3 regions of the Sphingobacterium sp. UGAL515B_05 genome follow, and region 2 is predicted to be linked to each of the others. Evidence: riboswitches for the same ligand, from Rfam matches in the RefSeq annotation. Region 2 holds a riboswitch; each other region holds the start of a gene.
The links. A riboswitch is a leader RNA that binds a small molecule or an ion and turns the genes downstream of it on or off. The one in region 2 is predicted to bind S-adenosylmethionine.
Positions count from the first base shown of each region.

Region 1 (4,180 bases), 1.0 Mb from region 2:
TCTAGTACAGGCTTTTATCATGTTAAATGCATCAAAAGTAGATGATCAGGTGAATGGGAAAGATGACAGCACGCGGTTTGTTATCCCACTAATGGACCCATTGGTCAATCAACAGACAAAATTTAGGGTAGCCACGTTACCACCAAGAGAGAATGCAAAACTTGCAAAAACCATCTCTGATTTGGAAAAAAGGCTCGATGTGCTAAACAGAAAGAATTCTTGGTCCGGTTTCAACGTTTACGACTCCGTTGCTATGCTCGGTGGTAAAAAGGCAGATTACATCGAAGATGTTGCTATTGGAATGGAGCTAGCAAAGCGTCCGTTAAAGGATCGGTTGAATGTCATCATTGTCCAGGAACTGATCAAAGATGAGTTGGCTCAACGCGATATTAAAGCTCCTTTTAATATTGAAATATGGAGTACAAACAATATATTGCTAAATAATATCCTAAACGAGGCTGCTTTAAACAACCCTACTAATACAACGAAATACTCTACTGCTCTATTTAAAGGTGATATCGGTGCTGCACCAGGAAAATTAACAATCTACTTTCCCAATAAAAAGGCAATAATCGCAGATAATATGGGCTATCTGCTTCTGCCTATGCTTGCACTCCTATTCTTATTGGTGGGTTGTTTTGCATATACATTGATTATCATCTTCAGACAAAAGAAAGTTTCGGAAATGAAAACAGATTTCATCAACAACATGACGCACGAATTTAAAACACCTGTTGCGACCATCATGATTGCCAGTGAATCGCTGAAAGACCCCGACATCAATGCAGACCATAAACGTGTTCAAAAATTAGCCAATATCATCTATGACGAAAATGTTAGGCTAGGAAATCACATCGAACGTGTACTTGATCTAGCTCGATTGGAAAAGGAAACATTAAAGTTAGACCAGGTAGATGTGCATATTAATGATCTTGTTTCAGCAGTTACCGACAGTATGCAGTTAAGGATGCAAAATATAGGCGGAAAATTTTCCATAGATCTAGCGGCAACGAAAGATGTAGTTGTTGGTGACGAGCTGCATTTTTCAAATGTATTTTATAATCTACTGGATAATGCGATTAAGTACAACAAAGGAGATCTGCATGTGAATATACAATCAAAAAATGTCGGTGATACCATTGTCGTCACCATTGCCGACAACGGTATTGGGATGAGCCGGGATCACCTGCAAAAGATTTTCGACCAGTTCTACCGTATTCCAACAGGAAATGTTCATAATGTCAAAGGATTTGGTCTTGGCTTAAGTTATGTACAGGATATCCTGAGAAGGCTGAACGGAAAAATTACAGTTAAAAGTGAAAAAGATAAGGGCACGACCTTTGAAGTAATTTTGCCTATTAAAAAATAAAACGTTCCTTTTTTGTATATTTCCTCTTTAAAAAATTTCAAAGGTTGAGGAAAGCTGATTTATCAGCATCAAGGGACATTGGTGAAAATTAATATAATCATTATGCAAAAGATATTATTAGCAGAAGATGATCCTAATTTGGGGGATCTTTTAAAAGACTATCTCGAATTAAAGGGAAAATTTGACGTCACATTATGCACGGATGGAGATGAAGCGATTTCTCAATTCAAAAAAAATAACTACGACCTCTGTATTTTCGATGTCATGATGCCAAAAAAGGACGGTTTTACAGTGGGGCGTGAAATCAGAAAAACAAACAATACTGTTCCTATTATCTTTGCCACAGCAAAGGGGATGATGGAAGATAAAACCGAAGCCTTCGAATTAGGGGGAGATGATTATATCACAAAACCTTTTCGAGTAGAGGAATTATTGCTCCGCATCAATGCTTTGCTGAAACGCAGTGTTCGAGACAAAGAAGAGGAAGTGGTTGCTGATAAATTTGAAATTGGCGATTATTTCTTTGATTATACAAGTCAGCAAATTTCTTACAAAGGACAGATGCAAAAACTATCCACTAAAGAAGCGGAACTACTACGCTTGCTTTGTTTAAAGAAAAATGATGTGCTGACCCGGGAAGAAGCTTTATTAAAAATATGGCATGATGACAACTACTTTACGGGTAGAAGTATGGATGTATTTCTCAGTAAACTTCGTAAATATCTAAAAGAAGATAGTAAAGTTGAAATTGTCAATGTGCACGGAAAAGGTTACAAACTTTTGGTAAGCTAAAAGCATGGGGAATGAGAAACAGTCATTCCCCATTTTTTATGCTACACAGCGTATTGAAACAGGACATACACTAAATCATGGATGAAAAGAAAAGAACAAAACAATTTTATCCTTAGTAGAATATAAAAAATTGACGCACTTTTATAAAAAATTTGCATTTCAAAAAGAAATGTTCTAACTTAGCGTCGCTTATAGAGAAAGGCAGAGGGAATAGACCCGATGAAGCCTTAGCAACCTGTCCCTTGACAAGGTGCTAAATTCTACCCTACTTGATATGGGAATGATAAGCCGAAGTCACCAAATTCTAGTGTGTCCTTCTCTCTCTAGCAAGAAATATAGTTGAAAAAGAAATATTAAAAACATTCATTATGTTATTGACTAACAATTTAGGTTACCCTCGTGTGGGCGCGTTCCGCGAATTGAAAAAAGCCAATGAGGCCTATTGGGCTAAAAAATCTTCTGTTGAGGAATTATTGGACACAGCAAAAAAAATTCGTGAAGGCAATTGGAAAACACAAAAAGATGCTGGAATAGATTTGATCCCTTCCAATGATTTCTCTTTTTACGATCAAGTATTGGATTTAACCCTTACTGTTGGTGCAATTCCTGCTCGTTACCATTCTTTATTGAATAAAGTAGATAACAATTACAGCTTAGATCTATATTTTGCCATGGCGCGTGGTTTCCAACAAGAAGGAATCGACGTGACGGCAATGGAAATGACCAAGTGGTTGGATACGAACTACCACTATATGGTGCCAGAATTCACAAAAGATCAAGAATTCAAATTGACGTCCGAAAAATTCTTAAATGAATATAACGAAGCAAAATCATTGGGCATCGATACTAAACCAGTTCTATTAGGTCCTATCACTTACCTTTTGATCGGTAAAGAAAAAGAAGCTGGCTTCGACCGCATCGATTTATTGGATAAACTTGTTCCAGTATATGAGCAAATATTAGCTAAACTAGCTGAGGCCGGTGCGCAATATGTTCAGATTGACGAGCCTTTCTTAGCATTGGATTTAGATGCTAAAGTAAAAGCTTTATATCAACCAACTTTCGAAAAATTAGCTGCAGCAGCAAAAAATATCAAATTAATCGCGACGACTTACTTCGAAGCTTTAAAAGATAACGAAGATATCGCAGTTAACCTACCTATCCATGCTTTACATTTGGATTTGGTACGCGGTGAAAACCAATTGGATACGGTACTAGCTAAAGTTCCTGCTTCATTAACATTATCTTTGGGTATTGTTGAAGGCCGTAACATCTGGAAAAATGATTACGAAAAATCATTGGTTAAAATCAAACAAGCTGTTGATGCATTAGGAAAAGACCGTGTATGGGTAGCTCCTTCTTCATCATTGTTGCACGTTCCTTTTGACTTAGACAATGAACACAATGAGCAATCGCTACCAGCTGAAGTAAAAAACTGGTTAGCATTTGCTAAACAAAAATTAGCTGAGGTAAAAGACTTAGCCGTATTAGCAGAAGGTGAAGTTGATGCTGAAACAGCAAAACGCTTCGAAGCGAACAAAGCTGCAGCTGAAAGCCGTCGTACTTCTCCACTGATCCACAAACCAGAGGTTAAAACACGTACAAGCAATATCACTGATGACGATGCGAAACGTACTTCAGCATTTGCTGACCGTAAAGCAGCGCAACAAGCGAAGTTCAACTTGCCGGCATTCCCTACCACAACTATTGGTTCATTCCCACAAACGAAAGATGTTCGTAAATGGAGAGCAGACCTGAAAAAAGGTGCTATCACGCAGGCAGAGTACGATAAAGCAATCGCAGAAGAAACTGAAAACACAATCCGTCTTCAAGAGCAATTGGATATCGACGTATTAGTACACGGCGAATTCGAACGTAACGACATGGTTGAATACTTCGGTGAACAATTGGCTGGTTACGCTTTCACACAAAACGGCTGGGTACAATCTTACGGTTCACGTTGTGTAAAACCTCCAATTATCTATGGTGATGTATACCGTCCTGAAGATATGACTGTCC
Region 1 covers NZ_CP109907.1:1,314,837-1,319,016, forward strand. Annotated here, with positions in the region: gene OK025_RS05355 (HAMP domain-containing sensor histidine kinase) at 1-1,369, shown strand, start outside; gene OK025_RS05360 (response regulator transcription factor) at 1,472-2,161, shown strand; SAM riboswitch class I at 2,348-2,451, shown strand; gene metE (5-methyltetrahydropteroyltriglutamate--homocysteine S-methyltransferase) at 2,530-4,180, shown strand, end outside.
Region 1: another riboswitch for S-adenosylmethionine. It lies ahead of metE (5-methyltetrahydropteroyltriglutamate--homocysteine S-methyltransferase); the one in region 2 lies ahead of metF (methylenetetrahydrofolate reductase [NAD(P)H]).

Region 2 (4,180 bases):
AAATGAGAAAGCTCCCCAACAGCAAACACAAAAACAAGATGCCTGAGCCAAAACCCAAACCTAGTGAGTTTACAAATAAAAGGTCCACTTTCGCTGCTAAACCGACCAACCATTGAATAATTCCCCACAATACGGCTCCCAAGATCAACATTCCTAACAAGAAAGCTTTTATTGTACCTTTCGCACTGATCTGTCCTGCTCTCCTGAAATAGACAACCATCGCTATAGCCGGAATTGCCAACAGATTTAATAAGTGCACTCCGATCGAAAGGCCCATAACAAAAGCAATAAAAACCAGCCAACGATCGCTACCTGCTTCATCTGCACGGACTTCCCACTTTAAAATTGCCCAAAAAACAATTGCTGTACACAATGAAGACATCGCATATACCTCAGATTCAACCGCCGAATACCAGAATGAATCACTAAAACAGAAAGCCATTGCACCAACTAAACCCGCAGCAAAAATTTGGAAATAATTCGATAATTGAACGTTCTCTTGCCTGTTGAGTATCTTTTTGGCTATTGCTGTTATCGTCCAGAATAAAAATGTAACAGTAAGCCCACTGCAGATTGCGGATCCAATATTCATCCAATAGGCGATTTTACCTGCATTACCCAAAGCCAGGTTGGAAAATATATTCTGAATAAGAAGAAATAATGGTGCTCCCGGCTGGTGTGCCACTTCCAGCTTGTAGGCACAGGCAATAAATTCACCACAATCCCACCAGCTTACCGTCTTTTCAACGGTGGCGATATAGACACATGTAGCAATTAGTCCGCAAGCAAAGCCGAGTAGAGAATTTAATCTAGTGTACGTCATAAGGTCAATTTGGTCTATTGTTAAAATCCTTTTTAGCACTTTAAGTTAAAAAGTTATCCTGATTCTAATAAGTTAATTAACACTATTTAACACAAGTATCTGACTATAAACAGGCTATTAAACACTGAAAATAGCGATCGACTAAACCACACAATCGAAATTCTGAACATATTTTAGGCTTTCACAACGAATGCTAGGATAAAAAAAAGGAAGCTTATCGGCTCCCTTTTCGTATTACTTTTATGAGTTAGGCTAGTTTTTCAACAATCTTCTTTGTTGGACCAGGATTACTCATCGTATAGAAATGTAAAACCGGAGCGCCAAATTTAATCAGCTCCTGACATTGTTGCACCAACCACTCTTCACCTACTTGTCTGACGTCGGCATTCGTTTTACATGCTGAAACAGCATCACTCAGTTCCTCTGGAATATCTAAATGGAATATCCTTGGTAGTGTAACCAACTGTTTTTTCGTTGTCAGTGGTTTTAATCCCGGAATAATAGGCACATGGATTCCATTGTCCCTACATTTTGTTACAAACTCCTTGTATTTTTCAACATTAAAGAACATCTGAGTCACAATAAACTCTGCTCCCATATCGACTTTTTGTTTCAGATATTTAAAATCAGTATTGAAATTTGGCGATTCAAAATGCTTTTCGGGATAGCCCGCTACTCCGATGCAAAAATCAGTCTTTTCCGATGTGATAATGTCTTCATGCAGATACTTTCCTTTATTCATATCCGTTACCTGTTCAAGTAGGTCTGTTGCAAAAGCATGTCCACCATCGGTCGGTATAAAATCGGCGTCGCCCTTACGTGCATCTCCCCTCAATACCAACACGTTATCTATCCCCAGGAAGTTCAAATCGATCAATGCATTTTCAGTTTCCTCTTTTGTAAAACCACCACATATCAAATGGGGCACCGCATCTACTTTATATTTATTCATGATTGCAGCACATATCGCCACTGTCCCAGGACGTTTACGATAGGAAACGCGTTCCAGTAATCCACTCGCATGCTCTTTATAGATATAATCTTCCCGATGGTAGGTTACGTCGATAAAAGGAGGTTTAAACTCCATCAGTTCATCCATGGTTTTAAAAATACTTTGGATGCCCTGCCCTTTCGCCGGTGGCAATAGCTCAAAAGAAAACAATGTTTTTCCTTTGGCATTCTGGATATGATCGATAATCTTCATTAAAAAACTGTTTTTAGTTTGGTTGGCTTACATCGAAACGCACAAGTCGAGGGATCGTTTATCTACATGTAACTTATCTTTCCCACATGGAGTAGGGTAGAATTTAGCACCTTGAACAAGACAGGTTGCTAAGGCTTCAACGGGTCTAGTCCCTCGGCCTTTCTCTATAAGCGTTGCTAATATCGTTTTAAAAAATCAAAAGACAAAAATATTTTTTCGAAAAGGCAAAAATAGGCGCAAAAAGCCTGCAATAAATACGGCTTCAGGTTTATTCCCAGGCAATAATAGAAATTTACGCTCCAACAAAAGTAAAAGACTTAAAAAAACAGATAAAATTAACGACCGAGGATCATTGACAGCGAAGAGATTGCCTAAGTCACTACAGGATCGGCTAAAGATTCGTTGCCAGGGAATTTCGTAAATTTTTGAGATAAAATGTGATCAGTAAGAGTCCGGTAACATGGTACTCTTCTTTCGATCCATATTTAAAACCATCAAATAAATATTGATAGGCAACTAATGCATTTTGTTCATTGTAAAACAATTCCTTCCAGGATTCAGGAACATCTTCCCACTTCTTTAGCACAATGCCATTCTCAGCATAAATAATTGGTGATTCAACACCATCCAATCGATAATCGTGATGTGTGCCAGAACTTGATATGTGCTGGAAATAAGCGATAGAATAATCTACAAAATTCAGTGTCCGGGTCTTTATCTCCTTTTCACTTTCTGATTTTACAGGGGCATTTCGCCATAGATTCACCTGGCTATCAAATTTGCTCGGGGTCTCCCGGATAGGAGTTTTATCTAGCGCAAAGTTGATATAAAGTCTTTCGCTAGTGGGTACATGCGCTGAGCTAAACTGTGAAAAATCACCTCTCAGCTGAACAAAATCGCCTTTTACCTTAACAATATCTAAGGCGAGGCTACCCTTTTTCTCATCATTCAATTCTAATCGATCGCCGTTGAATCTATACTTGCCGAAGAGTAAGATATCATCGATCGCCATCACAAACTTATCTTTATCCTGGAGTGAGAGAAAGGACCGGTATAGCATAGGATCATTACCATAGGCATCTGCCTCCACATTTTGGGGTGATTCTCTTTTTACTTTATGATACTCCTCATTTGAATAGCCCAGTATCATTTGGTAATTGCCTTCAGGAAAGTCCTTTTTCTTCCCAAAGAAAGCACAAGAAGACAACGAGAATATAAATAGCAGTAGTAATAACGGTTTCAAAATCAATCAATAATTATGGCCAGTAATAATATACAGACCAAGATAAGAAATTACTACAATAGTTCGTATACCGCTATTCATTTGAATAAGCTTGGGGATATGCTTATTCTTTATAAAGATCCACTAAGCCTTCTGGCAATTCAACTTCAATGATCTCCTCTTCGCCATCGATTCCTAAGATCAAATCGTCGGACAGCGGGAACATCAGTTCTTTACCGTCCATATTTACCGAAGCGACAAACTGTTGTGGAAATTCCTGGACGTCTGTTATTTGCCCCAGTTCACCATGGTTTTCATCAATCACTAAAAAACCGATTAAATCAGTATATCTAAAATCGTCTGGATCACGCTCGGGCATCTTATCATTGGAAAGATATAGCTTTTTACGTACAAGTACTTGAGCCTTATCGATATGATCCACATCCTCAAATGTCACATAGGCTGTACTATTTTTTTGAAATTTAATGGTATCAACAAAATAAGGAACAAGTTTTTTGTTCACTTCCACAAAGACAACATCGATATTCAAACTCTCATATTCCTCGAATTCAAAAAATAGTTGTACTTCTCCTTTAAGACCTCTTGTTTTACTGATGTAACCGATGTAAAAGCTTTGATCAATAGTCATATATTTCGTATTTAGCGATTAGCTGTGAGACATGATTTGGCAAACCATTAGCCTATTGGCTGTTTCAAAAAAAGCCGGCTCAAGATTGAGTCGGCTTTCTCGAATACTTTATGAAAGAATTAACCTTCAGTTTCTTCTGATGCAGGAGCTTCAGTCTCTTCAGCAGCAGTTTCTTCCGCTACAGGAGCATTTTTAGCAGCTACAGCAGCAGCTTTTTCTTCTTTTTTCTTAGCTTCAGCCACTAAAGCAGCTTTTTTAGCTTCAGCTTTAGTTTGAGCTAAA
Region 2 covers NZ_CP109907.1:2,362,034-2,366,213, reverse strand. Annotated here, with positions in the region: gene OK025_RS09590 (DUF2723 domain-containing protein) at 1-823, opposite strand, end outside; gene metF (methylenetetrahydrofolate reductase [NAD(P)H]) at 1,071-2,027, opposite strand; SAM riboswitch class I at 2,098-2,200, opposite strand; gene OK025_RS09580 (hypothetical protein) at 2,419-3,270, opposite strand; gene rimM (ribosome maturation factor RimM) at 3,374-3,898, opposite strand; gene OK025_RS09570 (30S ribosomal protein S16) at 4,018-4,180, opposite strand, start outside.

Region 3 (4,180 bases), 1.0 Mb from region 2:
TGCCCGTTGATCAGCAATATCCTGCTCGATTAAAGATCGGTTACTATACGACAGTTCCAAATCCAAAAAAAGATTGCAAACCTCCAATTTCGTCTGCGCCGCGGCATTCTTCCAATCGATTCTAGCCAGCTCATTTTCCAATTTTTTGGACTCAATTTTCATCAGGTCCCGATGCCCGTTGTAGAGGTTCAGATAAAAATCCAGGCCGCTATCGTACAAGTAATGAATGATATCATGCTGGGCGGGTTTATTTAAAAGTCCCTGATCATACACAGGCATATTACTCGCATAACTAGCAGAAGCTCGGGCGGAAATCTTGGGCAGCAACTCCATGCGTTGCTGCTGTACCGCCACCTCAGTTTCTTTGAGCTGCAAATAAGACTGCTCAATGTATTTACTGTTCTGTAGTGCTTTGTCGATCATGTCTTTCAAGGACATGCGCAAAGAATCGAGGGCGAAGGTGTCCGAAATAGCGCATACTAACAATCCTATGGTTAGTATGCCTTTTGCCCAATAGGGAGGAAAAAAGTTCACGTGTGTTATGTAATTTTTTTGCGTTGCAAACTTAGACACTTATTGGAACTTGGATTTCTTCACAAACGCCAATATGTTATGGAAAAAAGACATTTTTTCATCAATTCAATCAAAAAGACCAATATCTGCCAAGAAGATCTTACCATATCCTTTTTTAAAGCACAAAAAAAAAGCCTCTCAAACGTTGATTTGAAAGGCCTTTCCGGATGGTATAAAACCAAACTATCCGTATAAGGAATCTTCTATTGCATTCCACAACTGTATTCTCTTTTGTAGCGCAACTTTACTAATCTCCTTCATTTCCGTCCATCTAACCTCATCGTCCTTCGCGAGATCTGTGATCATCTGCATCGCCAAAGGTCCATGCTCGTCGCCATCAAGGTCAATATGACGTTGAAAATAATAGATAAAGCTGTCCAGATTGGCTGTAGGGAAGTTTGTTTTAATTTCTTCCAAAATAGAGGTAAACATTCCCGGGATAAGATCTTCGCGTCCAAACGTAAATGCTGCGGCAATTTTATGCACCTCGCCCTCAGCAATCACTTCGAATGTAAAATTCAAAAAGTCTTTGATCCGCTTGTCCAATGTGGTCGTTGCAATGACATCGAATATGTTGCTCGATTTTTTGGCGTGAGCAATAAATTTATTGACCAGATGAAGATCGGCACCCATGGCATCCATGGCATCCAGATACATCTCAAAGTGGCTCAAACGACGACCATCAATGTATTCATCCGATTCCTCAGCCAATACAATTTCGTTGATTAGATAGCGTGTTGATGGATGCTCACTCGCAAACCAAGGTAAAGTCGTACAGGTCAATTTAATCTGTAAAGCTTTTAGTAAAGACATAAAATCCCATACAGCGTACACATGCCCTTCTGTAAAAGAACGTAGATTCTTGATCGTTTTGATCTTACGATACAAAGGGTGTTGCAATAATACCTCGCGTTCGGTAGCAATGTATTCGTTAATTTCCGCAATTCTATTCATGGCGCAAAAGTATTGTCTTATCTCTATTTTTAAAAGTATTTTCGATGAGATTACAGTAACATGATAAATTTTTCGCCCAGCTATCCGCTTCATAACCAAATCACAGCCAACAATGCGCCTCGCTTTTGACCGCCCTATTCCTGTTGCTAACGCCCATTTACCCTTAAAAACAAAAATATTTTTTATTATAAAAAATAATCTACTATATTTGTAGAGTATTCAGAATTGCATGATGCAATACCAACCGAGTGCAGGCACCGCGGTGGTAAATTAATACGGGTTTCGACCAAAATAAACGTCACAGAACGATTATTTTCCCCAACAAGATCTGGATACAGTTTATGGTTTAATCTTTTAAATTTTTAAATTGTATGGCTACTACAACAAATCTTTACCAACACTTACTGGAAAAATTCAGTTATTACTCAACAGATGAACTGATCCAGCTCAACAATGACACCATTTTGGGACAAGGCTGGGGTTCAGCCAAGGCAACCTTTAGAACAGCTTTGATCAGTACGTTCTCCAAAAGAGGACTGGATCTTTCCAACATCATTTCCAAGGAAGACGGTTTTACCTCGGTGAAGCATGTCCCTGTACGCTTGGAACAGAATGTCCTGATTCCTTTACAATAATCTTTATCGGCAAAAAAAAGCGCGCATCGAAAGGACTTCGTGCGCGCTGCTGTGGTTGGTTTAGGAAATTGCCGATTTAAAAGAAGGCAATAATCTTATTATTTATAGTTTGGATTCTGAATTAACACACCTGCGCTTTTCTCAATTTCTGTTTGTGGTAATGGCCAGCGGTAAAATTTGTCTTCAAAATGATAGGGCACTTTACTGTCTTTGACCGCATTGAGTACTTCGCCTGCGATATGCCAACGAATCAAGTCGTAATGCCGCAGTCCTTCGAAAGCAAGTTCAACCCTTCTTTCGTGGCGGATACGATCGCGCATTTTTTCCTTGGTATAACCGGCAGGGAACCCGGGCATCTGAACGCGGCTCCTCAATGTATTCATAGCATCGTAAACCGATTGATCTGGCCCGGCGATTTCATTTTGTGCTTCGGCATACATCAATAACACCTCTCCAAACCGCAGTACAACAGCATCCTGTTGGCTCAATGTTGAAAAGCCAAAAGGTAAGTTGGCCGGATCCAAAAATTTCAGCACCCCATAACCTGTAGGCCGCGGATTGGACGGTGTATGGATCTTACCGCCGCCAAAGTCGGGATGATCCACGAAAATTGTTTTGCTCAAGCGCGGATCCCTATCTTTGAAGGGATTGGCTCGGTCAGTCAAAGGTGATTCACCAAAAGGCAGACCATCTTTGCATTCATAGGTATCCACCAGGTTTTGCAACGGTGAAGCAGCGATCCAGTCGCCGAGGTACATGTCCCAGGGAGCGGTATTATTCGGTGCCAGAAAATTGACCGAAAAGATAATCTCGGTATTGTTCTTCTGTGTTGCATCGCGAAAGACATTTTCAAAAGCCGTACTCAGGGTATACTCTTTCATGACATCGGTGCATAAGTCTTTTACCTCTTTCAAGATTGCTAAATCGGGCACCCCTTTGTCACCATAAGCCGCAAACAGTAAAACCCGTGCTTTCAAGGCTTTTGCTGAACTTGCGGTCGCATGCCCCCCATTATTGAAATAAGGTTTAGCCGCTAAGTTAGCGATCCCAAAATCCAGATCAGCCCTAATCTGTTTTAGAATATTCTCCGCAGTTTCCTTTGGCTGACGCTGATTCTCCAGACTGAGGGAAGTCAGCACTAGCGGCACCTCACCATAAATACTGTACAATTGGAAATAAACAAAAGCACGGATAAAGCGGGCTTCGGCTTCCATATTTTTCTTCTCTGCATCGTTCATATCGGCGCCGTTATAGCCCTGAAGCTTTTCGATCAGGCGATTGGCACGTCCTATACCTACATAAGCATCGTTATAGATCCCGGTTTCGTAGCCACCTGTGGTCGGATTTAAATTCCCACCGACGATTTCATTGACGCTACCTGAGTTGAACTGATTGTAGCCATTGTCGGTCAGACAGTCCCGGAAAGGCATCCCGTAGGAGAAAGCCTCACTCTGCAACGAGGCATATACACCGGCCAAGGCATTATCAAAATCCGATTTTTTGCTAAAATAATTGTCCGAAGCGATCTGATCCAAAGGATTGAGGTCCAAGGCACTGTTACAGGAACCAAAAAATAGTCCGGATAGCATCAACGCTGTTATAAATTTCTTTTTCATAGCACTTAAAAGTTAACTTGTACACCAAATGAATAAATCTTGTTTTGTGGATACTGCACCAGATCACCATTTCCATAGCGTTCAGGGTCCAAGCCCTTAAATTTGGTCGCAGTAAGGAGGTTATCACCCGAAAAATAAACCCTTAGGCGGTCAATTTTATATTTTTTCAACAGCCCTTCAGGTAAAGTGTATCCGAACACAAGATTTTTCAACCTGAAGTATGAAGCGTCCTGTATAAAATAGCTGGAAGCACGGCTGAATTTCTCCGGAGCACTCCAACCCCAATAAATACGGGGCATCGTTGTCGAAGGGTTTTCAGGTGTCCAACGGTCTAACCAATCTTTTGTCGGCGGACTACCCTGTACAAATGGGGTTACACCCCAGCCCGAAACATAGGATTTG
Region 3 covers NZ_CP109907.1:3,376,135-3,380,314, reverse strand. Annotated here, with positions in the region: gene OK025_RS13745 (TolC family protein) at 1-534, opposite strand, end outside; gene OK025_RS13740 (DUF3050 domain-containing protein) at 757-1,527, opposite strand; SAM-I-IV-variant riboswitch at 1,738-1,831, shown strand; gene OK025_RS13735 (5-oxoprolinase) at 1,899-2,162, shown strand; gene OK025_RS13730 (RagB/SusD family nutrient uptake outer membrane protein) at 2,261-3,778, opposite strand; gene OK025_RS13725 (TonB-dependent receptor) at 3,784-4,180, opposite strand, start outside.
Region 3: another riboswitch for S-adenosylmethionine. It lies ahead of OK025_RS13735 (5-oxoprolinase); the one in region 2 lies ahead of metF (methylenetetrahydrofolate reductase [NAD(P)H]).